2 regions of the Priestia sp. 40 genome follow, and region 2 is predicted to be linked to the other one. Evidence: riboswitches for the same ligand, from Rfam matches in the RefSeq annotation. Region 2 holds a riboswitch; the other holds the start of a gene.
The links. Region 2 has a riboswitch for preQ1 ahead of ACO1DI_RS17215 (QueT transporter family protein). Riboswitches for the same ligand answer to the same signal wherever they lie in the genome.
Positions count from the first base shown of each region.

Region 1 (15,404 bases), on a different contig from region 2:
AGGAAGTGACGCAATGTCTGATCAACTAGAAGAATACTTAGAACGAGGAAGGTACGGAGCAAAGGAAACAAAAAGAGACGAAAGAAGATATTTCTTAACTGCTCTACGTGAGAATATTGAAATTGCGCTAAAAAAGGGGCAAGTCATGAAAAAGGATGCAGCAAAAATAAAGCCTCTTTTAAAAAAAGTGAAAGACGGTCATTTGTTTTTAAATGGCTCCTTGTCTTATTCATACCTCTCCCCCTATATTCAAGCGGCTAACCAACATAAAGTGCCTTTTACAATCGTTCAGAACTTAGAAGCTGATACCGATATTGGTCTAGTTTTAACGGGTTCTGAAGGCAGTTTGGAACGAGATATCTTTTTAGACTAAAAAAGAGCCCAGCCGGCTCTTTTTTATTTAGCAAATACATGATGATCAATTGTTTTAATTACAGCACGTGAACGAATCCAGTTATCGGTAGCTGTTTTTGGATTATAAAAGTAAATGGAATCATCTAAACGATCTTTTCTAGTCAATGCTTGCTCTACTGCTTTTTTCGAATCTTCTGAAGCAGGTTTGTTAATTGATCCGTTTTGGACCGGTGAAAAAGCGTATGCTTTTCCGACAACTTGTTTAATAACTCCTGTTACCGTATCTGGAAACTTCGGAGAATCTACACGGTTTAACACCACTGTTGCTACCCCTACTTTTCCTTCATACGATTCGCCTTTTGCTTCAGCTTCTACTAAGCGAGCTAATAAATCTTTTTCACTTGCAGAGATCGAAACTGCAGGTGTTTCCTGCTCTGCAGGTTGGGCTTCTGGTTTTGGTTCTGGCTTAGCCGTATGAGCCGGTGCTGCCGTTGAAGGTTCCGTTGTTTCAGCAGCCAGCACTTTTGTCTTACTCGGAATAGCTAATGTCTCACCAATATAAATCATATCTCCTTGACGATTGTTTAATTTTTTAATATCGTCAATTGTTACACTATATCTTTTACCTAACTTCCAAAGACTATCGCCTTTGACTACTTTATAATTAGTTGCAGCCGTAGCTGTTGCATTAAAACCTATAAATGAAAGAGTAGCTAAACATGCTACTACCATTGATTTCATATAACTATGTTTCATAGGTAATACCTCCTGAAATTTCGTATGGTATTACTCTATCATAGCTATATAGGGGTTTCACCGAACGATTCAATTACATTTCTTTAAGTTTAATGAACAAAATTACGTTCGGAACACAAATATGACATTGTACCTTATTTTTTGTCATAATCACGGTAATTTTTCTAAAATACAGGTATATTTTCCCGCTTTATTTCAGTTTAATCAGAAATTTCTCCAACTGTATTTCCCCTTTGCTTCTCATAATAAACATCTAAATTCATCTGCTTTTACATGAAAAGAGCTGAATGTTGTAATCAACATTCAGCTCTTTTTAATCTTCAATCTCAATTTCTACAACGTCATAGAAATCAATCACTAGCTTAGCACCCGTATCATCCATAAACGTAAAGACGTCTTGATCATCTGCTAAATGTATCACGTATCCGGTCAACTGCTGTTCACTGTTGTCGTAAACAGTAGTAATTAGAATTTTTTTATGATCTACATATGCTTCTTCTAATAACGAATGGAGGTCATAGTCCCCGTCATCTTCGGGCCGGTTCGTTAACAGCATCCCATAAGTCGTCATTCCATTTTTATCTTTCCATATATGATCTGCAAAATAAAAAGGTGCTGTACTTTTTCGAAACTCATCCATAATATCCCTCCTATAACTAAACACGTTTATTCGCTCTTACGGTACGCTACTAAATAAACGCACAAGCACTTGTAACAGTATATTCTCTACTGTACAGGCTCATACATCCATTATATAAGGCATAATCAAATAATGCTATCATTTCGTTTAGCTCCTAGGAATTTCTAGATACGTATAGGTGAAATCTCCACCGCGTCCGGCTATTCCACGAAAATGTTTGAAATCAGGGCGATTTACTAAAAAAGGGCGAAAAGCAAGAAAGTCTTCTTTTTTAACTTTAATTTCGGTTACTTTTCCTTCACTTAACTCATTCAACATGTTTATTGCTGTTTGTTCATCCATTCAGTTTCACCTCGCTTTTAACTGTTTAGCCAATTTTGCAGAGATGCAAATTGAGCTTCAGCTTCTTTATATCCTTGGTTGTAAAGTGCGTCGAGACGCTCACGATTCTTCTCAATTCGCCCTACTACAAGAGGGGTTTGCGGACGAATCACAAAGATATTCCCCTGTCTTTCCTGTTCTTCAATATATGACAATGTTTCATTATACAATTTATAGCGGTTCTCAAGCGCACGAGTCAACCCATCATAATGACGATATTTGCGTTTCAATAACCAAAGCATATTTGATTTCTTTTTTCGATATCCTTCGTTTCGCGTTAGCACAACAATATTTTTTCGATATCCATCCTGCACTGCTTTTTTGATTGGAATCGGATCACTGATTCCTCCGTCTAACAGCTCTTTTCCTTTATATGTAACGACAGGTGCTAAAAATGGAAGGGAACTAGAAGCGCGAACCGCTGTCAAAATGTCCCGGTCATACTCATCAAAATAAACGGGTTCTCCCGTCACGCAGTCCGTTGCTCCTACTACAAGCTTCTCTGTACGCTCAGCAAATGCCTCAAAGTCAAATGGAAGAAGCTGATTAGGAATTTCATCAAAAACGAAATCCATTCCAAATATCTCTTTTGTTTTAAAATAATTTTTCCACGACAAGTAGCGAGGATCCTCTAAAAAATCTAAATTAGCTTTGCGGCTTCTTCCTATTTGTCTAGATAAATAAGAAGTGGCATGACAAGCGCCGGCTGAAACGCCAATTACATACGGAAGGTACAGATTTCTTTCCATAAAGTAATCTAAAACTCCAGTTGTATAAAGGCCTCTCATACCGCCTCCTTCGAGCACAAGTCCAGTATCTTTCAATTTCTACACCTTCTAATTCTTATAATTTATGACAAGATTATACCTCGTTTATTATAACGAAAGATGAACAAAGATGGAACTGTCCTGCTTCTCTCTTTCGTTAAAGCTACCAATTCCTTTTATTTCTCAGCACATTTTACTTATTTTTTCAATTTTATTTTATATTTTTTCAAAAAACCCTTTACTAATTCCCAGTTTTAAGGCAAAATTGTAAAAAAGAAAACGCTAACTAGTTTTACTATTTTTAAAATTAAAATTATTGCAAAAATTAATAATGAACTAATTTAAAACAAAGGAGCGATGAATCATGAAAATAGCAGAGGTAGGAAACTTGATAGAATTTAAAAATGGCCTACAGGGCATTGTCGAAAAAGTAAATGAAAACTCCGTGATTGTGGATTTGACTTACATGACGAACTACCGCGATTTAGACTTAGAACAGCGAACTGTTGTCAACCACAAAAACTACACCATTATTAATCCAGCTATGTAAAGGAAAAAAGCAGCCGGAAAGCAAAAGCGGTTGCTTTTTTATTGGTTTTGAAAGAATTGATTCTTTTGTTCTTCTGTAATAATCCCCAGTTTATACATGAGGTAAATATACTGTTGCACCTTAACATCCTTTGAACTTTTTTTCACTGTACTCCCTCTTTTCTAAAATGTTTCTTTATACAATAATATATGGCTGAGACAAAAAAAGTTTCCTTAAAGAAACAAAAACAGGCCCCATTTTTTCTTGAAAGGGGCTTATTTTCGTGTGACAATAAGAACAAGTTACTACTATCTTCTTACCGAAAGGAATTACTAGTATGTTTGATACTGTATTGTTTATCGTTGCTCTTATCGTCATTCTTTTTTTCATCGTGCAGTTCGTTTTTAAACGCAAACAAACTTCAAATAAAAAAACATCCGTTGAACCCATGAATTATGCCGAAGAAGATTCTAACTCTTACACAAGCTGGAGTGAATCTGCTTCTAGCCACAATCATGATGGCGATGGAGAGAGCGGTGGAGATGGAGATGCGGATGGTGACGGTAGATAGAAAAAAAGCCCCTTCTTATGAAGAGGCTTTTCTTTATTTTGATAATACTCGCTTGCCGTTGGTAAACGAATAATAGCATTCACCTGTATAAATGTCTTGGCTTTCATGTACATGAACGCCACATTTATCTTCAAGAGCAGCTTTCATCATCGATTTGGCTACGTTATACGCTTTAATTGGACGATACTTTCTCCACTTTCCTACAAGGCAAAATGAACACGACTTCAACGTGTATCCCCCAATTTTTTCAAATAGGCGAAACTCTTGGCGCTTGCCTAATAATAACGATGGGCGGAAAAAGTGAGTAGAACGGATATACAAGCTTGCGATATCTTCTTCTACTTGCCCCTTTACTTTACTGTAAAAGAATGGCGAACGAAGATCAGCACCAATTGCTGTAATCGTTAAAAAGTTTTTGCAGCGATATTTTTCTGCACATTTAGCCGCTTTTAAAGGAAATTCGTAGTCCACTTTAATGAATTTCGCTTTTGTTTTTGCTTTTTTCATTGTCGTGCCTAAACAGCAATATACATCATCAACTGCAAAGCATTCTTCGTGCTTATCAAGCTCTGAAAAATCAATTTCAAGCTGACGTAGCTTTGTGTGTTCGATTGGTAGCTTTTTCGAACAAACACTGTCACATGGTTATATAAGCTGTTGCTTAATAACATTTTTAAAAGTTCTTGACCAACAAGTCCGCTTGCACCTAATACTAATGCTGATCTCTGTGACATTCTTTCACCTTCTCACCTGTTGTTTTTGCAATGGAAAACAGGTTGCATACACAACCTGTTTGTTCGAATTAACGATTATCAATTGTTTCTGGGTATAAATCATGATTCATTAGGCGGTAATTAGCCATTTCTTCATACTTCGTACCGGGACGGCCATAGTTTGTATATGGATCAATTGAAATCCCGCCCCGTGGTGTGAATTTTCCCCATACTTCAATATATCTTGGATTCATCAGTTTAATTAAGTCATTCATAATAATGTTCATACAGTCTTCATGGAAATCTCCATGGTTACGGAAGCTGAACAAATAAAGCTTTAACGACTTGCTTTCCACCATTTTTTCATCTGGAATGTAACTAATATAAATGGTTGCGAAATCCGGCTGACCTGTTTTTGGACATAAGCTCGTAAATTCCGGACAGTTGAATTTCACAAAATAATCACGATTTGGATGTTTGTTATCAAATGCTTCTAGAATCTCTGGTGAATATTCAAACAAATAGTTTGTTCCTTGATTTCCAAGGAGTGATACACCTTCTAATTCTTCATCTTTTCGACCGCTCATTTGCATTTCCTCTCTTTCTACGATTGTCATTCTAACAGCGTTTTTTTATTTTGTATATATCTGTTTTTATTTTTCTTTGTAAATTTTTTGCTATGCGCTTACACGCCTCGTTTATTTCCCCAAACAAGGGCGTGAACCTGCGGCAGAACTCTTACATCGTTCATGTTTTTAGCTGCCACTGCCTTATCGATTAACCACTCATATTTTTTAAGCAATTCTTGTGTTAACGACGCATTATCGATTGTCGTTAAGTCCTCGTTTCCTACTTGAACAAAAAATGGAACCTTAGGATAACGTTCATGAACAGACGCTGCATACTCAAAGTCCTCATCATTAAATACAACGACTTTTATGCTTATATGCGCCATGCGTTTTTCCTTTATTAATGTCTCTATAATATCGTCTAATACGGAGAAATCTGTTTTCATCAATGAACTTGGAGGCTTAGGAGAAATCGTTAAATCATCGATCTTTAGGAACCAATCCTGATAACGGCTTCCCTGTGTTTCAAGAGCTGCTTTTACCCCATGACTGTGCAAAAGCTCTACAAGTGAACCAATCGCCTTGATAAGCGCAGGGTTTCCTCCAGAAATGGTGACGTGATCAAAGCACTCTCCTCCAATTTCTTTTAGCTCCGTCCAAATTTGTTCTGCTGTTAGCTGACGAATATCGTTTTTAGCTGATCCATCCCATGTAAAAGCTGAATCACACCAGCTGCAGGAATAATCACAGCCTGCGGTACGAACAAACATCGTCTTACGCCCTACAACCATCCCTTCTCCTTGAATCGTTGGTCCGAATATTTCAAGTACTGGAATTGTATTAGCCACGTTTTTTCACCTTCTTTGGGCGGTAAACTACGTAACTTGTCGGTGTTTCCCGCACGAATACTTGTACGCAAGAAGGCTTATTTGGTAGTGTGTCTAGATATTCTTGAACCAACTCATAAATTTTACGAGCAACAACTTCAGTTGTAGGAAAATCATTTGGATTTTCTTCGTTAAAGATAGAATGATCGTTCAATAATGTATGATCAAATTGACCAGAAACAATTTTTTTCAATAGCGCAAAGTTTACTAAAAAGCCCGCTTCGTCTAATGTATCTCCGGCAACAGTTAGATTTACAAAGTACGTATGTCCATGAACTTGACGGCATTTTCCTGCTTCTGTGTGAGGAACAAAATGTGCCGCAGCAAACTGCATATCTTTGTTCAGTTCATATTCATAGTCATGGAGTACTTGAGGATACATTTGTTGCAGCATTATTTCTCTCCTCCTTCTTTTGTTTGCAGATATTGATCTAACCCACGCTTTCGTAATTGACATGCGGGACATTCACCGCATCCGTCAGCAACAATACCGTTGTAGCACGTTAATGTTTTTTTACGCACATATTCAAGCGCTCCTAGCTCATCCGCTAACGCCCACGTTTCTGCTTTATCAATCCACATAAGCGGCGTGTGAATCACAAAATCGAAGTCCATTGATAAATTAAGCGTGACGTTTAACGATTTCACAAATACATCTCGACAGTCTGGATATCCCGAAAAATCAGTTTCACAAACGCCTGTTACGATATGACGGCCTCCGCTGTTTTTAGCCAGTACGGCTGCAAATGATAAAAATAACAGATTGCGGCCATCCACAAACGTTGTAGGCAACTCTCCTTCTTTTTGCTCGATCTCAATATCATCTCGCGTTAAGGCATTTGGTGCTAATTGATTTAAAAGTGACATATCTAGGACGGTATGCTTCACACCTAAATCAGCTGCGATAGCTTTTGCTACCTCTATCTCTTGACTATGACGCTGACCGTATTGGAAAGTAACCGTTTCTACTTCTTTAAAGTTTTTCAAAGCCCAAAATAGACATGTTGTACTATCTTGACCTCCGCTAAATACAACAATCGCTTTTTCATTTTTCATCATTATTGTTCGTCTCCTTTTTGATTGAAATCAAAAGAAGAAGAAACTTTATTGAACCGTTCGTTCCCTTTGTGACTAATTTTATAACACAAAAAAGAGACTGCTCTTTTCCAGCAATCTCCCTAAAAAGCAACTAAGATACACGTCCTTACCAAACACGTCAAAAAGACGTGTTAATAGAAAAGCACGTGAAAGAAGACACGCTAAAACCGTGTCTTTTGTCATCAACGATGATCTTAGTTTTTTATAGAGGGAGTTTTCGAACCTCTCCCGTACATATACAAACGTGTACGGCGTTTCTTCTTGAATTGTCATCGTATACTATACCACATGCGTATAAATAATGCTATGTTTGTTGGCTTCTATCGCCTTTAGCTGCCTTATTTTTCTTTATATAAGAAAGCGCAATAAATAACAACGGAAAACAGACGCTTAGTACAAGTAAATAAAACGGCCAGTAATATTTTTCAAAATAATTGAAGTATGCTGTATTTGGAATAATGTAATACGCCACGCCTGTAATGATTAGACCTAAAGGAAAGCTTAAAAAATTGCGCACCCGTAAATTACATAATTGGACGATACTTAACTGAATAGCATAGAACACAATGACAACTTTAAAAAAGATAGATAACATCCAAATAATAGCTACTAATACTTCAACGTGCTGAATCGTTGCACCTAACGAAATCATTTTTCCTAATAAATAAACTGGGTAGCTGTGCATTGATGCAATATTCGCGCCAAGAGCTAATATACAAGCCGCAACTGCAATCGTAATCGTCAAACCCGATGCCACAGTACCAATTACAATCATTCTTTTTACCTTTTTGCCATCTTTTATATGAGGCGTAATCATTAGCACAAAAATCAATTCCATAAACGGATTTCCTAAGAAATACGTGGTCCCTAACACTAAATCATCCATGCGGAATTCAAACAAAGGGTAAAGACGATCCAGTTTCATCTGAGGAATATTTAACGAAATTAACAATAAAAAAGGTACGACGATCCACGGTAAAAAGATTTCCGCGGTTCTCGCTATCACTTCAATACCTAGATACCCTCCGTATATAACAGCTAAAAGAACAAGAGCATGAATCCACGTAGGCAGCGTTTCAGGGACAATTTGCGTCGTCATAAATGTACTGATATCTCGAAGGGAAAACGTAGATTGAATGAACATAAAAAAAATGTAAATAAGAGAAATACACGCTCCGGCGTAAGGACCTAGCGCCTTTTTAGCTATTTCAATGAACGTTTGCTGAGGGTAACGGTGCATCAGCCATAACAACACCGCAACAATTAAAAGGGCTAAGCCAATAGCAAGTACGCTACATACCCAGGCATTTTGTCTATTCGTTTCTAATAACGTAGCTGGAACTGCCAAAATAGCGCTTCCGATACAAAAAAAATAAATGAGAAAAAGAAGTTGTTTCGGAGTAATAAATTCTTTTATTTGCATCATACACCCCTTCTCTCCTACATGCTCACGTGAATAACAGATGATGAACGGTTCTAGTAAGAGGCTTAATTAGTGCCTCTAAAAAGTACAGAGGCGTAGGAACTTCTTTACGGAGTGTAATCGCTCCCCAAAAGAATAGACCCAAACCTATGAGACAAAGGTAGACGACTATTTCACGGTAATACTTTTCCTTTCGGAAGTTGATCATGATTTTTTTAGTCAAATAAGCAAGCAGTACGAGTAAGGCGATAAATCCCTCCATTTTCTTTCTCCTTAATGCTTCATTTGCTTCATGTATGAGTTATTTAACGTGCCTAAGCGACGGATTTGAACTTTTGCATCTAAATCGACGGTTAAATCCTCTGCGTAAATTCTGTTCCAGTCTCTTTTCATTTTGTACCATCTCTTTACATCTTGTCTGTAAAACGCTTCGCCAAAACCGAAGATATCGCTTTTATAGTTTTTTTGAGCTTTTTCTACTGCATCATTCATTTTTTCTTTTACGTCGGCTGCTGTTTTTCTTTCGAGCATATTGATTACAGCTGGGTCCTGTAAATTCACTTGACACTCTACATCAGCCACGTTCGCTTCTCCTTTTAAATCAACGTGAATATGAGGTTTATGATTTTTCATAGAAGCGGTTACCTTCACATTCGTTCGAAGCATTTCTACTCCGATGATATCATGCTGTTTTTCTTTTTTTTCGCATGGAATAACAATTAACGTACTTTTTACATTTCCTGTAATATAGTTATATCCTTTACTTTCGTCTTCATTGAACCAGCCGATAAGCTTATCATTTTGAAAGACACCCAATCCTTTGAAATTGAGCAGAGTGGAAAGATTGGTGCGAGAAATGCTAGACATATCTCCTGCATTTTTCACATTGCCTTTTAACAATACTCCTGATAACACCGCCTGCTTTCCTTCGCTGGTTAAATTACTGATCAGTTCATTTAACTTTACTCCTCTAGTAGGTGCCCAAATACGCTGTGACACGTCTAATGAAGCAAACATATGGTTAGCTGGTATTTTTTCGATTGTTGTTAATACGTTCAGCACGCTCGATGCTTTCGTGTTTTTAGCAATAACAACAAAATAATCGGTACGCACTTCATGATCCCGAGCAAAGAAATCAAGCACTTCAGCAATACCGTCTTCCGCCATACTTTCGCTAATGACGAGCATTCGTAAATGAGAAAGATAAATTTTCCGCGGGGATTTTGTCGTTATTTTTCTTAACCCTTCCATTACAGACGAAGCCTTAATAGAAAATGTCGTAACAGAAGGCCCGTTTGTAGGGGTTTTGGCCTGAATATCACCAGGGTTAATCAGCTGAACTGTAACAATGATGCCATCTTCTGCTTTATCAATTCCGACAGCAACCGTAATGGCTAGTTCATTCAACTCTCGACTGCTCCAGCAGCCGCTTAATAGCAATGAACAAATACATAACATTAGAAATGCTTTCATAGTAAACGGCCACCTTTACACAGTTTAGTTTTTTTGCGTCTTTTGACGTGAAATATTCTTCTCGTTAATAAGCTTTGGCCTTGTTTTCATTTTTTTGATCGAACGTCTAATTAGAACATCCTTTTGATCACGCTTCACAAATGGAGCCATAGGTGTCATATAAGGGACTCCAAATGACCTTAAGCTGCATAAATGTAAAATCATTAAAATTAGCCCAAGGATAATACCGAATAAGCCAAAAGTAGCTGCTAAAACCATTAAAATAAAGCGCAGCATCCTTACTGCAATAGCCATATCATACACAGGTGACACAAAGTTACTAATAGCGGTGATGGATACAACGATAACCATTGCAGGTGAAACTAATCCCGCTTGTACGGCGGCTTCTCCTAAAACGAGTGCTCCCACAATCGAAATAGCTGAACCTACTGCTCGAGGCAATCGGACTCCTGCTTCTCGTAAAATTTCAAACGTGATTTCCATAATAAACGCTTCAATAATAGCAGGAAAAGGAACACCTTCCCTTTGAGCTGCAATACTAATTAACAAAGCAAAAGGAAGCATCTCTTGATGAAAAGTAGTTAAAGCAATATAAGCAGAAGGTGTTAAAAGGGCTAAGAAAAATGCCATGTAGCGCATTAAGCGAATCAATGTACTAATATCTGCGCGCTGGTAATAATCTTCGGCCGCTTGAAAAAATTGAATAAATAGGGCAGGAACCATCAATACAAAAGGTGTACCGTCTACTAGAATCGCTATTCGCCCCTCTAAAAGACCTGCTGCCACGGAGTCTGGACGCTCCGTGTTATGCATAGTAGGAAAAGGTGTATAATCTTCATCTTGAATCAACTCTTCGATATATCCGCTCTCCAAAATACCGTCTATATCAATTTTAGAAAGACGCTCCTTTACCTCTTGAATAACCTGTTCATCCGCAATGCCGTCTATATAAACGAGCGCAATATCCGTTTTTGTAAACTCTCCTATTTGCTGAGATTCAATCCAAAGTTTTGGAGATTTTATTCGGCGCCGAATCAATGCGGTATTCGTTCGCAGTGTTTCTGTGAAGCTGTCTCGAGGCCCTCTTACAACGGTCTGAGATTGTGGTTCAGAAACAGCCCTGTCTCTCCACCCTCTTGTACTTGCCACAATACACGTTTGATACCCTTCTAAAAACAGCACGGTATCTCCTGATAACACATGAAGAAGAGCATCATCCAATGTCTTTGCTTCCATGATTTCACCCGCTGCCAAACTATAGCTTTTAATCAATTCGTACATATTAACGATGCCATCATCATGTGTTAAATGTTCATCGTGATAGTGCATAATGGAGTCCAGCGCATAGTGTTCAACTTCGTCTTTATTTACTAATCCGTCGATGTAAGCAACGCCTAAAGTGAATTTTTCTTCAATCGAAATTCGAAACTCTCGCACAACTAAGTCCGTGCTCTGTCCCAGTGCTTTTTTCATGCGGGATAAATTATCTCCCACCCTCTCCGATAATCTCTGCTCTTCCTGTGTAGAAGAAGCACTCGTTTTCTTAGAGTCCTTCGATTCATCAGCTTTTTCTTTCCGCTGTTTGGATTTATTCGTTAACTCAGATAGTTTTTTTATACGCATTGCTCATCCTCCACTACATTGAACGAAAAGAAACGGAATTTCTTCTTTTTAGTCTCTATAGTTTTTGTATGAAAAGGAAATTTATACTTGAAGCCACTTTAATAATCTTTATTTTTGACATCATTTGTGCATTTCTATAGGATAGTAATGGATAATTCTTTGTTATTATGAAGAATGTTTATGCGGAACATTGAAAGGAGTCTATACATGGCACAATCACTTAAAGGCAAAGTAGCTCTTATTACAGGAGCAGGAAAAGGCATCGGTCGTTCAACTGCGATTGAATTAGCAAAGGAAGGCGTAAATATCGGTTTAATTGCTCGTACAGAGGCAGATTTAAAGGCTGTTGCTTCTGAACTAGAAGCATTTGATGTACAAGTTGCTTATGCAACAGCAGATGTTTCTTCTATGGAAGAAGTAAACGCAGCAGTTGAGCATCTACATACAAAATTAGGGGCAACGGATATCTTAATCAACAATGCGGGAATCGGTAAATTCGGAAGCTTTTTAGAGCTAGACCCAGCTGAGTGGAAACAAATCATTGATGTAAATTTAATGGGCGTTTACTACGTAACGCGCGCCGTTCTACCTCAATTAATCGAAAAAAATGGTGGAGACATCATCAATATTTCATCCACTGCTGGTCAAAAAGGCGCTCCCGTTACAAGTGCTTACAGCGCTTCAAAATTTGGCGTGCTTGGCTTAACCGAATCTCTAGCGCTAGAAGTGCGCAAACACAATATTCGTGTAACAGCGCTAACACCAAGTACAGTAGCAACGGAATTAGCATATAAAGAAAACTTAACGGATGGCAATCCTGATAAAGTGATGCAGCCTGAAGACCTAGCTGAAATTATGGTAGCACAATTAAAACTGCATCCGCGTATTTTTATCAAATCTGCGGGCATGTGGTCCACAAATCCATAAACAAACATAGAAAAAGGAGAGCTTCAGCTCTCCTTTTTTGTGTCTTCCTTTATATGGTGGTTACCTTATTTACGTTTAGGCGTGATTTCTTCTGATAGCTCTTCAAAAGATTTTACTTTTCCATGCGATGGGTTTTGTGATTGTTTTCGTACGTTCCACTGACGCTCTTTTTGACTTTTAGACTGAGTCATTTTGCTTCATCCCCTTTTTATATGCTTACATGTAGTAGGATAAAACAAGCTGCTCTTTTCCATTCATCAAAACTGTTTCCAATTTCTTTACTGCTTAGCTAAATGTATTTTAAACCATTTATCAATTTCCGCGTTATATTGATCATAATAAGCAGTTAGCGGATGGTCTCCGTTTTTGTACAGTACATATTTGTATTCTTTTCCCTGCTCATCTAGTTGTTTCACAAGCTTTTCAGCCTGAGTGTGATGAACTTTACGATCATGATCACCCTGTAAAATCAAAAGAGGTGAATTTACTTTATCGCTCCAATAGACAACAGAACGACTTTTATACCTCTCTGGATACTGCGCCGGATCTCCTACAATTGTCCGCAGCACTTGTTTCATTTCAGGCCCTCTTTGATCATAGAATTGAAACATGTCTGTAATACCTGATTGTACGACAACTGCATCAAATTTAACGCCGTTTTTCATCGTTAAATACGTCATCATACCGCCGCGTGAATATCCTAGCGCTACCTTTTGCTGGTGATTTACATAAGGAAGCTGTTCTCCCCATTTAATAAGGTTTAATACGTCGTCAATATCTTTACCGCCGTACGTCTCTGTTCCTTCACTTCCGCCATTTCCCCTGTATTGAGTCGCAACAACGACGTAGCCTTTACTTGCCCAGTATGACAAATACTGAAGTGTTTTTGCGCGAATCATGCCATGTTCGCGATTTCCTCCGCGATTATATACTAAAAGCGGATAGTGTTTGTCTGCAATGTCTTTAGGCTGTACTAAAAACCCTTTTATCTTTAAATTATCACTAGGATACGTAATGCTATATACATCTACTTTATTTGAATAAGGCGATAATAAATTCAATTTTTCTTTATTTACATCATCACTTTCAGCTCGGTTGAAAACCGCTGTCACACCGAGCACAGCTACAGTGATTAATGCAATGATGCCCCATTTTTTCAACAGAAACCCTCTCCTCGATAAATATCTTTTCTCTTTTATAATGAGTGTTTTTATGTGGCTTTACCCTTCTTAAATGTTTGCTAAAAAGGGCATTCATCCCATCGCCAACACAGCTTATTTATCATAACGCAAAACCAAAATTTCTTCATCTGTAAAGAAATAAGAATTCATACAAACACATGAACAAGAAAGACGTATAGTAAATTGTATTATTAAATTATAGATTTGAAAAGTGGAATCATACTTTTTTTGTCGTTTTTTACCTGTCCTTTTTCAAAAAGAAAAAAGCCCAGTTAAGACTGAGCTTTTTTCTTGGCAATACCAATGCCCGTATATGCTAAAATAACCGAAAAGATCGGACATAAAATACTAAAGAATGTAAATGGAACGTAGTCAGCTGCTGGAATATTTAATGCTGTTGAAATAAAAGCGCCGCTGACACCCCACGGAATGATAGCATTAATAACCGTTCCGCCGTCTTCAAGCGTTCGTGATAAGTTTTTTGGGTCTAAGTTCCACTTTTCATACAGCGGCTTAAACGTTTGCCCAGGCAGAAGAATTGATAAATACTGTTCTCCTGTAATAACGTTCACTCCAATTGAAGATAGAAGCGTAGCAAAAATAACGTCTCCGCTGCGGCGGATTTGTTTTGCTAATCCTTCTAATAAAGCATCAATAATTCCAACTGCTCTCATCAATCCCCCTAGCGATAAGGCAATCATGATAAGAGAAATAGAAAACATCATGGACTGTAATCCGCCTTTGTTTACAATCGCATCGACTACTTTATTTCCTGACTCGATTGCCGGCCCGCTTTGAAGAACCCCTAACAATTGACTCAGCGTAAATTCATGCTGTGTAATCATTCCTGTAATAATGGCCGTTACAATCCCTAAAACTAACGTTGGCAATACATCGACTCTTCTCATCGAAAAAATAAGAACTAAGAGTGGAGAAAGCAACGTTAACACGTGTAAATTAAACGTATGCTTTAATGCTTCTTGAATTCCTTGAATTTCTCCGTAATTGACGCTTTCATGATTTCCGTTCATCCCAATGACCAATGCAATGATTGCGGTAATGACAATACTTGGAACCGTCGTCCACGTAATATGCTGAATATGTTTAGGAAGCGGCACTTCAACGATACCAGAGGCAAAATTTGTTGTATCAGACAATGGAGACATCTTATCTCCAAACACAGCTCCTGAAACAATCATTCCCGCTGCTAGACCTGGATGTACACCAATAGCAGTTCCTACGCCAAATAAAGCGACCCCTACCGTACTGACGGTTGTTAATGAACTTCCTGTAAATGTTGAAACTAATACGGTAATAACCAAAGCACTAATTAAAAAGTACTGCGGTGAAATCCAGTGGAAGCCGTAGGATAAAATCGTCGGTATCGTTCCTCCTACCATCCAAATCGCAATGAGCATCCCGATCAGCATTAAAATAAGGATAGGCTTAATGCCAAGTCTAACACCGTCCAAAATTCCTTTCTCCATTTCTGGCCACTTATATTTCAACAAA
Region 1 covers NZ_JBMPZA010000017.1:276,563-291,966, forward strand. The annotation lists gene ACO1DI_RS21130 (YueI family protein) at 14-373, shown strand; gene ACO1DI_RS21135 (cell wall hydrolase) at 397-1,110, opposite strand; gene ACO1DI_RS21140 (hypothetical protein) at 1,424-1,750, opposite strand; gene ACO1DI_RS21145 (hypothetical protein) at 1,898-2,092, opposite strand; gene ACO1DI_RS21150 (patatin-like phospholipase family protein) at 2,110-2,955, opposite strand; gene ACO1DI_RS21155 (YkvS family protein) at 3,263-3,448, shown strand; gene ACO1DI_RS21160 (hypothetical protein) at 3,765-3,998, shown strand; partial or broken gene ACO1DI_RS21165 (NAD-dependent epimerase/dehydratase family protein) at 4,032-4,732, opposite strand; gene queF (preQ(1) synthase) at 4,801-5,298, opposite strand; gene queE (7-carboxy-7-deazaguanine synthase QueE) at 5,397-6,128, opposite strand; gene queD (6-carboxytetrahydropterin synthase QueD) at 6,121-6,561, opposite strand; gene queC (7-cyano-7-deazaguanine synthase QueC) at 6,561-7,226, opposite strand; PreQ1 riboswitch class I at 7,454-7,497, opposite strand; gene ACO1DI_RS21190 (GerAB/ArcD/ProY family transporter) at 7,570-8,691, opposite strand; gene ACO1DI_RS21195 (hypothetical protein) at 8,714-8,950, opposite strand; gene ACO1DI_RS21200 (Ger(x)C family spore germination protein) at 8,962-10,161, opposite strand; gene ACO1DI_RS21205 (spore germination protein) at 10,186-11,784, opposite strand; gene ACO1DI_RS21210 (3-ketoacyl-ACP reductase) at 11,992-12,711, shown strand; gene ACO1DI_RS21215 (DUF6254 family protein) at 12,777-12,902, opposite strand; gene ACO1DI_RS21220 (alpha/beta hydrolase family protein) at 12,990-13,871, opposite strand; gene nhaC (Na+/H+ antiporter NhaC) at 14,165-15,404, opposite strand, start outside.
Region 1: it holds a riboswitch for preQ1, as region 2 does, so the genes downstream of both, queC (7-cyano-7-deazaguanine synthase QueC) here and ACO1DI_RS17215 (QueT transporter family protein) in region 2, are expected to answer to the same signal.

Region 2 (15,404 bases):
ATCAAGTCGTCCAACGTGGTGAATACGCAAAGGGTGATTGACTAAATCAATGATGTTTCCCTTTACTTTTTTTTCACTCGTACTTGTAATGCCGACTGGTTTATTAAGCGCAATATATACATTATTTCGAGCAATCCGAAGCTGTTGGCCGCTTACTCGAATATCATCGCCAGGCTTAACTTGATCTCCGATTTTTGCAACCTTTCCATTAACGGTTACTCTTCCTTCACTAATTAACTTATCTGCCCCGCGTCTTGACGCCTTTCCAGATTCGCTAATAAATTTATTCAGTCTCAGGTGAATCACAACCTTACATTTAAAAATTTTAAAATTTGTCTCTTCTATTAGAAAAAGACATATGCCAATTTCTATACCGTCCCTATCGTAACATGCTATACGCTTCTCGTCTTCTTTTAATTTCATTACTTAATCATATTTTTTTAACAGTAATAGAAGTATAGGTCCAAAATACTTTGTAACCTTATTCTTAACATTTCAATCAATGCTTACACCTGTGAAACCTGCATCAATCTTCACTCCTATACAAGACCTAGACGTCTGGATTGACTGATCAGTATAGAGTTGCTACCATCAGGTTTTCTTATGCTTCCAGGAGGAGTAACGCTGGCTTTAACAGCTATGGCCGGAGGACGTTTGTTTGATAAAATTGGATTTAAACGGCAGCTATTTTATACGCTGCCTTTACAATTGGCGTAGGTTTAAGCATAGGACCCGTGATGACGCTTGCTTTAAATCAAGTGCCAAAACCGCTTCATGCTCATGGTTCAGCTATTTCAAATACGATTAACCAAGTTTCAGGCGCGATTGGTCCTGCTTTGTATACAAGTATTATGACTATGGCTTCTCAGCACTTTATTCAACAATCAAATGAAACGAATAAAACGCTATTATAAATAAAAAGCATGACAAGCGGAGTTCATACCGTCTATTATGTAGCCATCGCTTTCGCTGTCGTCTCGTTCCTGCTCGCTCTTACGTTAAAGAAAAAAGATCAACAGATTGAAACACAATAGATAAGAAACTACCAGGAGCTGCTCATGATTTGAGCAGCTCCTGGTACGTTTGGAATTTATATTACAAATGTAAGAGCAATCATAGATACTATGAAAACAAGGATAACAATACTTCTCTTTCTTTCTGTTTTCCATGCTTCAACAGCGCCCACGATACCACCAATAGCTAAAATAAAAATACCTATAACGTGCAGAGGCAGCAGAGATAATACTCTACCTAAACTCGCCATCACTCCTCCAATCAATATAAACCCTATTGTTACAATAGATTTTAAAGATGTTAAGTCTCGTATAGCTTCTTTTTTTTCAGTTTTACTCAGTTTAAAATACTCTATTATACTAAAAACAGCCGGTGTTCCCCATAAAATGAAGAAGCTAACTAATCTATCCGTGTCTACACTCACTGTTCATTCACCACCGCTATCAGTTTCTTATACACTTTTCCTAACCCATTTTTTAGAGATAAAAAAAGCGGCTGTAGCTGCTAAAACGGGAATTACAAAAGCAAAGCTAGGTGAATGACTGCCGAACATTACTTTACTTGCTAAACCTTCACTTGAGCTCCACGTATACGCGCTTTCTGGAACATACAAAAACGTAAGAATCATGCCTGATAGCAGTTGAAAGCTACCGAGCAACACAATGAAGCTAATGATAAATAGTCCGTATCTCTTCAATGAAATCTCCCCCTTGGTTTATATACGATTTCACACCCTTTAAGTTCCACTATTTAACAAATAGCTTTCTATTATTCTCGCTTCAAAGATCCTCCAAAAGAAAATTGATGGTAGTCATCAAGTTCATTCCAATATCCTATGCACTTTACGTCAGGCTCATCAATAGCTAACGCTTCTTTATTAGTTCCTTTATAAGGAAGAAATGCAGTTAACTTTACCTTTTGTTTTGGCTTAATATTTAACTTATTGCCTTCTGCCAACACCTTAAATTCATTGTCAGAATAACCGTTTTTCATTTTTAAAGGATAGGATAAAAAGACATTATTTTGTTTGATGGTCAAATCGCTCTTGTTTACTAATTCCATTTCATATGAAATCCCTTGCTTCATCTTTTGTTCTTTGATGACGTTAATATGGATCTTTTCTAGCTCTTGTAAAGGAGCTTTGCCTTCTTCTTTTGAACATCCGGAAAACACGATGGCTAACGCTAATAAAACAAGAAGTCCTAACTTTCTGCTCAAAAAATAATCCCCTCTCTCGTAACAAAAATCACCTTACAATTATAACTCAAAATAGTAATTTAATGGTAAAAACACACAATTAAAAAAGCAAACCGTCATCGGTCTGCTTTTTTAATTGCTACGCATAGGTAATGTGTTGTTGTGCGAAAAACTTTTCGATAAGGAGTTTGCCAACCATATGTATATCGTAACAAAAGAAAAAAGTATGCGCTGTGAGATTTGTCACTCCTTCTTTCAAAATAATTTAATCGGCTATTTCCTTACGCAAAAAGAGCAGAACGCAAACGCGACCTGCTCTTTTTACATGCTAGATATGGGTAATTTGTCCATGCGTGAAAAGCTCTTCAATAATAAGGGGTTTATCACTACACTTATAGAATAACAAAGAAAAAAAGATGTGGCTGTGAGATTTATCACAGCCATATCTTTTTATCCAACTAGCTTATTAAATTGTACACGTTTATTAATTGCCGCCATAATTGGTGCTCCAACAAGCATAACCACAAACTCACCAACAGCTGTTGTTAACCATGTAAAGAAAAATGGTAAATCAAATGCTAGGTGAAGTTCAAACGCAATAATAAACATCGTAAATGTAAATACAAGTGTATTAACAAGCATACGAGCCCACATATTTTTAATGTAGCGCATAGAAACAATGGTAATGAGTAATGATAGTACGGATTGTCCTACCCCAAACACCAGGTCATAAGCGACCATTGGTGAAAAAAACAAATTCGTCAGAAATACCCCTAGTACAATGCCGTACACGTACTTTTTATTAAATACAATCAAATGATTGAACATTTCTGATATACGAAATTGGATATTGGTGAAGCCAAACGGCTGAATTAGCATGCTGACAGCAATATACATAGCAGCTAAAAGACCGTTGACGCAAAGTGTTCTTATATTCATCTTACTATTCTCTCCTTAGTTTTTTAACGTGGGATGGTTACGAACCACGTAAACACTCAAAGAATCATACAGCAAGCTTAAGCTTTCGTCAATCGAGCTGTTTACAAACTACTGCTGCTTTCATGTCTTCCATATTGACTGCTCTTTTTTCTTACTTTCCCTTAGTATAAAATAGAAGACGTACCAGTATACATAGGTGACATAAAGTAGTTAACCCTTTTGATTTGAAATACGAAAGGATTTGTAGCGATGTTAGATAATACAGATAAACGCATACTAGAAGAGCTATCAAAAAATGGACGTATAAAGATGAAAGAATTAGGAGAAAAAGTGCATTTAACCGGACAAGCCGCTTCTGCTAGAGTATTAAAGTTAGAAGATGAAGGCATTATCAAAGGCTATACAATTAACATTGATGAACGGAAACTTGGCTACACCACCCATGCATTTTTAAATATCTATACGCAGAGCATTCATCACCACCCCTACCTTACATTTTTAGAAAGTCAGCAGGAGTACGTTATCAACAACTTTAAAATCAGCGGTGATGGTTGCTACTTACTAGAATGCAAATTTCATTCAAATGAAGAATTAAATGATTTTTTGACAGAGCTAAATCAGCATGTCAATTACAAACTTTCAATCGTCATTAACCAATAATTTTTTTAAAAATAAAGGTATATTAATTTATGAAAATGGCAATTCTAATAACGTATTCCCCCTATTCCAATAAATTTGAAAATCCTTTGCGCCGTCGCAAAGGATTCTTTTTTTATGTAGGAAACCGCCTTCTATTTTTTGAAAAGTTGAACATCTCTCATAGCGTTGACATAGCGGTCAGAGGTTTATATAATCGGTGACATCGAAGCATAGAAACGCAGACTCAAGACATATACACGTATCGTAATTCTTCGTCTTAGAAGTTGATCAGTTTTATAACTAGACAATTTCTAAGACGTTTTTTATTTTATCATTTGTGAAACACTAGTAAAAACAAGATTCCACATGAAAATATCCTAATGATCAGGGAGGTTTGCATATTGAAAACAATCTATAAAGACATCATTTTAATTATTGCCGGAGCGCTTTTAGTTGCTGCATCGATTGATTTTTTTGTCATTCCAAATAAATTAGGTGACGGAAGTACGGTTGGTATTGCTCTTGTTTTATATTATTTGTTTCATATACCTACAAGTATCAGCACATTTCTTGTGAACCTTGTATTCATTGCCTTAGCTTATAAATTTCTAACTAAAAAAACCATTCTTTATACGATTCTAGGAGCTGTCATGACGTCCGTTTTCCTCGGCTTAGTCAGTTATATTCCCTTTCACGTTCACGACATGATTTTAGGAATTGTATTCGGCGCCTTACTCATGGGAACAGGACTGGCTCTTATTTTTATCGCGGATGGATCTACCGGTGGAACAACTCTTTTAGCTTATTTATTAAACTACACAAAAGGCTATAATATCTCGAAAAGCATGTTCTACATGGACAGCGTCATTATCTTAGCATCGATTTTTGCCATTGGCGTCAACAATACACTCTATACTTTTATATTCGTCTATCTTTGTGCCAAAATCGTCGACATCGTTATCGAAGGTTTCCACAACAAAAAAGCAATGACCATTATGTCTGATCAGTACAAAGACATCGCACAAGTTATTACCAGTGAATTTGGAAATGCAGCCACCATCTTTTACGGATATGGCTACTACGCCAATAAAGATAAACGTATTATTTACGTTGTTATTAAAAAGAACGAGTTATTAAAAATTAAAAAGAAAATCCAGCAAATTGACCCGAATTCTTTTATTGTCATCCACGAAGTAAAAGAAGTTGTCGGCGGAAAATTTGGATTCATCGGCAATTCGCCTCATGAAACAAAAGCCGCTGCTAAATAAAAAAATCCACCTCTTGGTGGATTTTTTTATGAAAAAACCGTTAGAAAAAACGAAAAGATACCTGCTAAAAAGTAAACCGACCCTAACGCAATTGCTCCTGTAACGACCGTAAATACACTTAATCCGATAGCCACCTTCATTTTCATCCACATCCCTTTTTAGATTAGTAGTATAAGTATGTCCAAGGATAGAAGATTTATAACTATGCCATTCTATTTATTTCATATATCGATGCAACAATTGTCTATTCAATGTGTTCTAAAACCACCCCTGACGACATAATATATAGGAAGAATTTCATATACACATCTTTGTATCACACATATCATATGAAATTAGGTGAGATAAAATGGTGGCTGTCCACTTTTTTGAAAACAAAAAGCTTCTATTAAGCCAGCTGCGGGAAAACATTCCTTCTACGGGTGATGATTTAAAGATTAAAGGACGAAAAGGAACCGTCGTGCTTGTGAATGATATCGATGAAAAAAATGTTCACGTGGAAGTTACTTTAGAAAAAGTAGTGAAAAAGAACTTAGCATTAGATAACGCTAAAAAGAAAAGGAGATAAGCGGCTTACGCTTATCTCCTTTTCTTTTTAATTTACATGCGAATTGTCTGTATCTTTTGCTTCTGTTTCCAAAAAAAGAGACTCCTAAAAAGGAATCTGCAGCAAAGAGCGATATCATCGCCTGAATATTAATACAAGCTATATTTTAACATATAAAAACATATTTTACAAAAATAAACTATTATTTTACGCATAATTATTTTTTATTCGAGTTTTTCAACATTTGAAAACCATTTCTTATAAAGATCTTTATTTATTTTTCAGGCCAAATTTTTGCATCCGGCTCTAATAACCACTTATGCTCTTCTTCCATAATACGGTCTGTCCACGGATTATTGTCAAGATGGCGAATCATCCAGCAGAAGTACATCGCATAGCCGGGAGCCGTTGCTTGAGGGTGATCCAATTCACCAGGAATTGTAATAAAACTATTATCAACTACACGGTATGCATCTTCTCCAACCATTGCACAGCCAAATCCTTGCGGCTTGTCAAAACGATAGTAATATACTTCAGGCTGATCATGATGATGAGGCGGATAGCTCGACCATCTTCCTGGATAAGAAATAACTTCTCCAATAACAAGGTTAGAATAAGGAGCGTTGTTGTAATCAAATATTGTCCGAATGACACGCTGAGCAGTACCTTCCCATACTCCTTCACCAGCCACTGTGTTTTGACAATCTTCAGGCATATATAATTTTGATGAAAATTCTTTTTCATTGTCCGTTTTTTGAACTAGTACTTCACTATCGGCAAGCCCAGTAATTTTAACCTCCACATTTTTTGAAACGTGCAAACACCAAGGCTCTTCTTCAAAAAGAGATTGACGCTGAATTTCCTTCGAATGGCCTTCCCATTCTAGCTTTACCTTTCCTTCTAGTAAAAGAATAGCCGTTTCACTGCTGCTGTCTAGCAAGGTTTCCTCTTTTCCTTGGGACATTTTATAAATTCCAATATCCATCAGCATATCTTTGTGCTGACCGGTCATTTCTGTAAGTACGTTGTATCCTTTATTTAATTCACCTAATTTACCTAACATACTTAAATTCCTCCTTTATGTAGTAGCGCAATCAGAATTTACTAATCACTCATTTTTTCTTCATAGACTCTATAAATTCTCTTGAATATGTGACTATGAGGATTTTTTATTAACGGCAATATTCTTGATTGTGTTCAATTATTTGTAGCTGGTGTGGCGCCCCTTCGTAACGGAGCCGTTGATTTCCGAACAATCAATTTTGGCTCAAGAAGCAAATGTTCTTTATGCATCGTTGGATATTCCATTTCTCTAACCAGCAAATCCACTACGTTTATAGCCATTTCTTTTGTCGGCTGTGCTACCGTCGTCAACATGGGCGTGATGGTAGTAGAAAGAACCGTATTATCAAAGCCAATCACTGATAAGTCTTGCGGCACATCAATTTTGAATTCCTTTGCGGCTTGCATAACTCCGATAGCCAGTAAATCGTTACAAGCAAAAATAGCCGTCACTTTCTCCTTCATTGAAAAAATTTGCTTAGCACTTTCATATCCTTTTTGAATACTTGCTTCGGTCGTAATAACGTGCTGAGGCGGCACAATGATTCCATTTTCTTGCATAGCGTCTCGAAAAGCATCTAAACGAGCGTGATTACTTTTTGCATTTTCTGTAATAATCGCAATTTTTTTATGATGCAAAGATAGCAAATAATCAGTCGCCAAATAGCTTCCCTTATAGTCATCCACTGTCACTGTATTAACGGATATGTGAGGAATTTCTGAAGCAATAACGCTAATCGGTATATCTTGCTTCAGCATATCTTTTAAAAGATTAGCATTGCGAAAAGCAGATGCTACAATTAAACCATCGATTCTCTGACGAATTAATAGCGATAAATACTTTTTCTCTTTTTCCGCATTGTTATCGGTATTACACATTACAACATGGAAACCTCGCTCATGGCTTCGGTCTTCTATGCTTCTCGCCAAATCGGCAAAAAAAGGATTGGAGATGTCGGGTACGAGAAGCCCAATCGTTTTAGTGGGTTTTCCTGTTAAAGCAGATGCTACGACGCTTGGGTGGTAATTCAACTGCCCCATAACCTCAATTACTTTTTGTCTTGTTCTTTCACTAATATGACCGGTTTGATTGATAACTTTTGATACGGTGGAAATTGATACACCTGCTTCTTCAGCCACACTGTAGATGGTTGGCTTCATTTCATCTCCTCCTTTCCTTTCATAAACACATAAAAGGCGTAAACCTTTTACAATGGAAATTAAAGACCGCTTTTTTCTTTAATAAAGTTTCTTGCTTTTAACGCATATTCAAAAGGGTTAGCAAGCGCTGGATCCTGTTCTGCTTCTACGACAAACCAGCCGTTATAATCAGAAGCGGCGAGCGTAGTAAATACTTCATCAAATTCAATAACTCCGTCGCCTGGAACAGTAAAGGCTCCTTCTTTTACCGCTTGCAAGAAGCTCAGGTCTTGTTGTTTGACTCGATCAACTACTTCTTGGCGAATATCTTTTAAATGAACATGCTTAATACGATGAAGATATTTTTTTAAGATATAAAGAGGTTCTTCGCCTGAAAAAACAAGATGACCGGTATCGAATAGGAGCGAAACAAGCTCCGGATTGGTAAGCTCCATTAACTGCTCAATTTCTTCTGTTGTTTGTACGCCTGTTCCCATGTGGTGATGATAGACAATATGCATATCTTTCTCTCTTGCTAGTTTCCCAAGGTGGTGCAGGCCTTCTATAAGGCTGCTCCACTCTGTTGGCGTGAACACAGGCTTTTCTTTGAATAACGGAACATCCATTAGCCCTTGAATGCTGTGTCCTTGTTCAGATACAACAATTACTTTTGCTCCCATTTCGTATAAAAAATCGCGATGTTCAATAAATGGCGTCACCGTTTCTTCCAGCGGCTTTGTCGTTAAAAATGTACTAAACCATGCGCTTGCAATTTCCAAATTCCGAAGTGATAATGCCTTCCTTAAGATCGAAACATTCCGCGGATATTTGTTGCCGATCTCGCTTCCTCTAAAACCGGTTAAAGCCATCTCACTGATACATTGTTCAAATGTATTTTCAGCTCCCAGTTCAGGCATATCATCATTTGTCCAAGCAATTGGAGCAATCCCCAATTTTACCGTGTTTTCCTTGAACATCTCTTCCTCTCCCTTGTATGAAATTAAAACCTGTTTTATATTTATCGGATGTTTCTCTTCAACAATCTCATTTTCTTCTGCTTCTTAATAAACTCTTGCCATTTCAAGGTTTTTCACCTTATCTTTATAAGCTTCCTGTACATGCTGATTTTTAGATACCTCTGCTACTCCTACATGCCACCATGATTCATAACCGTTTGTCATAGTTTTTGGCAGCACTTTAATATCAATTAGCGTAGAAACCTCTTGTTTTTGTGCATCTTCTATCGCCGTTTTTAATTCTTCAAGAGAACTTACGCGATACGTTTTCACACCGTAGCCCGCGGCGCTGGCTGCAAAATCAATTTTCATCACGTTCCCATTTAGCTTTCCTGTTTCACCGTTTCGATAACGAAACTCTGTGCCAAAGCTCCCCATACCATTTGACATTTGAAGGTTATTAATGCACCCGAAGCCGGAGTTATCAAACAGTAAAATGTTTATCTTTTTTCTTTCTTGAAGGCTTGTAATAAGCTCTGAATGAAGCATTTGATAGCTTCCATCTCCAACCATCGCATACACTTCTTTAGCTGGTTCTGCCAGCTTAACTCCAAGGGCGCCTGATACTTCATATCCCATACATGAATATCCATATTCCATATGGTAGGTATCAGGTTTATTAGACTTCCACATTCTCTGTAAGTCGCCTGGAAGACTTCCTGCTGCACCAACAATGACGGAGTTGTCATTAAGGAGCTTATTCACCTCTCCAATTACTTCTGTTTGCGTTAATTGAGTACCAAGTGATTCTACATATTCAGCCAAGCTTTCATCTAAATGACCTTGTATTTCTGGAACAAAATCTGCACCAGTAAAACGTATGCTATGTAGACGCTCTAATTCTGTATCCCATGCGTCTTTAGCACTTGTAATTTCTGTTGTATAAACAGACTGATAGCCAATTGATTTTAGCTCTTCCCTAAGAGCAAGCAACCCTTCTTTTGCATCAGCTACAAGTTTCACGGCATCAAGTTTATTTGCATGAAATTCAGACGTGTTAATGGTAAGAAATTGCACGTTGGGATGTTGAAAAAGCTGTTTAGATGCTGTTGTAAAATCAGTAAATCGAGTGCCTACTCCAATTACTAAATCTGCTTCTTTAGCGATTGTATTAGCAGCTGAGTTCCCTGTTACACCTATTCCGCCCAGATTATAGCGATAGTCACTTTCAACCGCACTTTTCCCTGCTTGAGTTTCTCCAAATGGAATATGGAACTCACTAGCAAATTGTTTTAACTCTTTTGCAGCTTCTGAATACCGAACGCCTCCTCCACAAATGATGATTGGCTTTTTCTTTGTTTTCATTAATTGAATTGCATCTGCTAGACTGTCCCTAGTCGGAAGGCGGCGCTCAATGCGGTGAACGCGCTTTTGGAAGAAATAAGCTGGAAAATCCCATGCTTCTCCCTGCACATCTTGAGGCAAACAAATAGTTACAGCTCCTGTATCTGCAGGATTCGTTAACACACGCATCGCATTAATCATAGCTGTCATCAATTGTTCAGGGCGGCTTACGCGATCCCAGTACTTACTCACTGGTCGAAAGGCATCATTTGTAGAAATAGATAAATCATATGACTGTTCAATTTGCTGCAAAACGGGATCCGGCTGTCTAGTTGCAAATACATCACCAGGAAGCAGCAAAACTGGAATATTATTAGCTGAAGCAGTGGCTGCCGTTGTAACCATATTTGCTGAACCTGGCCCCACTGAAGATGTGCAAGCCATAATCTGCTTCCGATGTTTTTGTTTCGCAAAAGCCATCGCTGCATTGGCCATTCCTTGTTCATTACGCCCTTGATATACATCTAGATTTCCTGGGTTTTCTTCCAAAGCTTGCCCAAGACCTACCACATTTCCGTGCCCGAAAATTGTAAAAATCCCTTTAATAAACTGATGCTGCTTTCCATCAAATTCAACATACTGCTGATTTAAAAACTTCACTAATGCTTGTGCCGTCGTCATCCTAACTGTTTCCATGCTTCTTTCTCCCTTCTAGTAGTAGATTGCGATTTAAAAAAAGGAAGCATAAGGAATATCTTTAATTCCTGATACTTCCTTTTAAAATGAGATGCGATTTTTAATGACTCACTTACCAGCGCGTTGTTACCATTTTCTTTCTTGTATAAAACTCCACGCCGTCCGTACCATTTGCATGAAGATCACCATAAAAAGAATCTTTCCAGCCAGAGAATGGGAAGAATGCCATAGGTGCCGGTACCCCTACATTTACTCCTAACATACCGGATTCAATATTTTCGCGGAATTCACGTACGCTTGCGCCGCTATCTGTATAAATGCAAGCACCGTTCGCAAATCGAGAGTTATTGGCTACTTCAATGGCTTCTCCTAATGTTTTCACGCGTATAATAGACAGCACAGGTGCAAAAATTTCATCTTGCCAAATTTTCATTTCTTGCGTCACACGATCAAAAATCGTTGGTCCGACAAAGTAGCCATTGCCATTTACTGCTGCATCTGTGCGACCGTCACGAATAAGCTCTGCTCCTTCTTGCACGCCTGATTCAATATAGCTGAGCGTACGCTCTTTATGATTTTCACGAATAACTGGTCCTAAAAAGACGTTTTCTTCTAAGCCGTCGCCAATTACAATATCATTTGCTTCCTCTACTAATCTTTCAATTAGCTGATCCGCAATTTCTTCCTGTACAGTCACAACAGATGCTGCCATACAACGTTCACCTGCTGAACCAAAAGCGGCTCCGATAATTTGTTTTGTTGCTACGTTTAAATCTGCATCATTTAATACAATTGAATGGTTTTTAGCACCGGCTAAAGCTTGAACACGCTTTAAGTTTTCCGTGCCTTTTTTGTACACATACTCAGCTACGGGCTGGGAACCTACAAACGAAATAGCTTTCACTAATTTATGTTCAAGAAGACCGTTGACCACATCATGCGCGCCGTTTACAATGTTTAATACGCCTTTTGGCAAACCAGCTTCTTCAAACAGTTCAGCTAACCTTGCAGCTAAAAGAGGTGTACGCTCAGACGGCTTTAACACAAATGTATTGCCGCAAGCAACCGCAAGCGGGAACATCCAGCAAGGAACCATCATTGGAAAATTGAACGGCGTAATTCCTCCAATTACACCAATTGGATAGCGATACATGCCAGATTCAATGTCTGTTGCGATGTCAGGAAGCTGTTTCCCCATCATTAACGTCGGAGCACCTGCCGCGAATTCTACACATTCAATTCCACGCTGCACTTCACCTCGCGCTTCGTTAAAGCTTTTTCCGTTTTCAACCGTCACTAACTTTGCTAATTCATCCCAGTTATCTACTAATAGCTGCTGATACTTGAACAAAATTCGTGCACGTTTAGGCACGGCTGTTTTTGCCCACCCTTTGAAAGCTTCATTTGCTGCTTGCACCGCTTGATCTACATCTTCTTTTGTAGAAAGAGGCACCTGTGCGATTAATTCACCTGTCGCTGGGTTATACACAGGTTCCGTTTTTGATGCAGCTGATTCAATCCATTGTCCACCAATATAGTTTTTTACTGTTTTTACTGCTGTTTGTGTCATACAATCTCTCTCCCTTTATCTGATTTTAATAAGCTTCTATTCCTTTAATCTCTCAAGATTTTCCCTTTGTTTATTAAGCTTCCTGCAAAACTTCCGTTGCTGTCTCTATAAAGTTGAAGAGCTCAACGCTTGTCGGCATAGCATCTGAACAGCTGTGTTTTGAAATTACAATCGAAGCTGAGGCACCCCCAAATCGCATTGCCTGTGGAATTTCCAGTCCTTGCATCAATCCATAAATAAAGGCTGAAGCATAGGAATCACCAGCACCAAACGTTTTCAGAACTTTTGTTTTAAATATTCCTCCGCGGTGAGACTCACCATCTCTTGTATAGGCAATAGACCCTTCTCCACCATGTTTAATCACGACGATTTGAGCATGGTGAGAAAACCAGCGCTCTGCTGTTACTTGGTCATTAGATTCTTTATAATTTAAAAGTTTTTCCATCATGTCAAACTCTTCTCGCGTACCGATGATCACATCTGATTTTTCAGCAGCTAAATTAAAATAGACAGCTGTTTCAGCTTCTGATTCCCATGTATATGGACGATAGTCAATATCAAAAAACACTACAACTTCATGCTTACGTGCATATTCTAATGCTAGAAACACAGCTTCACGGGAAGGACTTTTTGCAAGAGCGGTTCCAGATATTAAAAGAGCCTTTGACTTCTTAATATATTCTTCTGATACTTCTGTAGGATCTAGTTTTAAATCTGCTACGTTATCACGATACATTAAGATGCTGCAATCTGTAGGACTCTTGATTTCCGTAAAAGCAAGCCCCGTTACGGCTCCTGTTTTATCAACAACAATGCTTTCTGTGTTAATCTTATTTTTTTGCAGATAATCCGTAATGAAGCGGCCCATTTGATCATCAGATACTTTTCCGATAAAACCGGTTTTCAAGCCTAGCCTCGCTGCTCCAATCGCAATATTAGCTGGAGAGCCTCCTACATATTTAGTAAATGTTTTAGTCTCTTCCATTGGACGCTGTGTTTCATTTGCATTTAAGTCAATACATAAGCGGCCGATAGCGATAAAATCTAACTCACGATTTTCTTTAAAAACAAGCGGATTCATCTTTATTCCTCCTTAGTTAAGCGCTTTCCTAAAAGGGTAGAAAGATCAATTTCTTTCATCCCCACGTTTACCGTCATTAATTCACTGCGTATTTTTTATGTTCAATCTTCACTGGCTGCCCGGATAGTAAAGATTTTTTTGCTGCTTTAGCAATTCGTTCTGCCTGTAATCCATCGTTCCCTGTACAAATAACGCTTTGATTTTCCATAATTGCTCTTGCAAACTGTGTTACTTCATCTATGTACGCTTGTGTATAGCGTTCAAGGAAGAAATATAGCGGCTTCTCTTTCACTACACTTTCGCCTGTTGATATTTCTACTGTAGTTGGACGGCAATTATCAGCAGCAGCGGCACCTTTTTCACCAAATACTTCAAGGCGCTGGTCGTAACCGTAGACAGCTTGACGACTGTTATCAATTACACCTAAAGCTCCATTTGCAAATTTTAATGACACAATTGCCGTATCTATATCTCCCGCTTCTTCAATAGCAGGATTGATGAGCGTCGTGCCGTAAGCCGATACTTCTACTACTTCGCTGCCCATTACATAACGAGCCATATCAAAATCATGAATCATCATATCCATAAACAATCCTCCTGAAGCGCGAACATATTCGGGACTCGGAGGCTGAGGGTCTCTGGAAGTGATTTTTAAAATATGCGGCTGTCCTACCTCTCCCTGCTGTACAAGATCATGCACTTTTTTAAAGTTGGGATCAAAGCGTCGGTTAAAGCCAACTTGAAGCTGTACCCCGTGTTCTTTTACTACTTCTAACGCTTGGATTGTTTCTTCTACTGAAAAACTAACGGGCTTTTCACAGAAAATATGTTTTTTCGCTCGAGCGGCTTCTTCAATAATCGATGCGTGCGTATTCGTTGGCGAACAAATGAAAACGGCATCAATTTCTGGATCAGCTAATAAATCTTGATAATTTGTTGTTAACGTCGAAATTTCTTTACTTGCAGCCCATTCATGTAAATGGTCTATTACCACATCTGAAACCGCTTTAATTTTTATTTGCGGCATTAATTTTAAATTATCAACGTGTAATTTCCCTATGCGTCCAGCACCAATTATTCCAATTGTAAGAATTCCCATCTTATTTTCCCCTTTAATTAAAAGTTAAGAAAACATTCGCTCAAACCTCTATGTAGGTTAAGCGCTTTCCTGATTCCAATTATACATAACGTTTTCTGAAATGCAAACATTTTTTATAGATTATTTAGAATATTTTTTTTTTGAAAATCTAAACGTATATTACAAAAAATTTTTTTTATTTTTTTATCTATTTATCGATGAAACATAAAGAAATTCTCTATATTTGAGTATTTTTATCATGAATTCAGTGATTATTGCCTTACATACTAATATTTTTATGATTAAAATAATTTAATTGAAAATTATATATATTTAAAATTTTAATTGACGTTCAAAAAATGTAAGCGTATACTTTTTATCAAATAGATTAAGCGCTTAACCAAATTAGTTTGATGTTTTACACAAAATAATCGATCTGGTGGTGTGGAAAATGAATGAATTTATTTCCAGAAAAACGACTTTAGACAGGATTGGGATCCCTTCTCATTTAACGTGGGGATACATAGGTATTATTGTTTTTATGATTGGCGATGGTTTAGAACAAGGATGGTTATCTCCTTATCTCGTAGAACGAGGTTTAACCATTGAACATGCTGCTTTACTGTTTACTGTTTACGGCATTACGGTCTCTGTTTCTTCCTGGTTCTCGGGCGTACTGGTTCAGCTGTGGGGTCCTAGAAAAGCAATGGCATTCGGCTTGATATCCTTTATTATTGGTTCAATTGGATTTATAGGTTTAGGACTTCATATTATGAATTACACAATTATACTAATTTGTTATGCTCTTAGAGGATTTGGTTACCCTTTATTTGCTTACTCATTCTTGGTCTGGGTGTCTTATCGCACGCCCCA
Region 2 covers NZ_JBMPZA010000015.1:453,718-469,121, forward strand. The annotation lists gene rluF (23S rRNA pseudouridine(2604) synthase RluF) at 1-306, opposite strand, end outside; gene ACO1DI_RS17195 (hypothetical protein) at 735-914, shown strand; gene ACO1DI_RS17200 (hypothetical protein) at 1,091-1,438, opposite strand; gene ACO1DI_RS17205 (hypothetical protein) at 1,466-1,711, opposite strand; gene ACO1DI_RS17210 (hypothetical protein) at 1,783-2,232, opposite strand; gene ACO1DI_RS17215 (QueT transporter family protein) at 2,662-3,150, opposite strand; PreQ1 riboswitch class I at 3,160-3,204, opposite strand; gene ACO1DI_RS17220 (Lrp/AsnC family transcriptional regulator) at 3,400-3,810, shown strand; gene ACO1DI_RS17225 (YitT family protein) at 4,191-5,057, shown strand; gene ACO1DI_RS17230 (hypothetical protein) at 5,407-5,625, shown strand; gene ACO1DI_RS17235 (5-deoxy-glucuronate isomerase) at 5,879-6,667, opposite strand; gene ACO1DI_RS17240 (LacI family DNA-binding transcriptional regulator) at 6,802-7,827, opposite strand; gene iolE (myo-inosose-2 dehydratase) at 7,887-8,783, opposite strand; gene iolD (3D-(3,5/4)-trihydroxycyclohexane-1,2-dione acylhydrolase (decyclizing)) at 8,868-10,802, opposite strand; gene ACO1DI_RS17255 (CoA-acylating methylmalonate-semialdehyde dehydrogenase) at 10,915-12,372, opposite strand; gene iolC (5-dehydro-2-deoxygluconokinase) at 12,446-13,453, opposite strand; gene iolG (inositol 2-dehydrogenase) at 13,530-14,552, opposite strand; gene ACO1DI_RS17270 (MFS transporter) at 14,983-15,404, shown strand, end outside.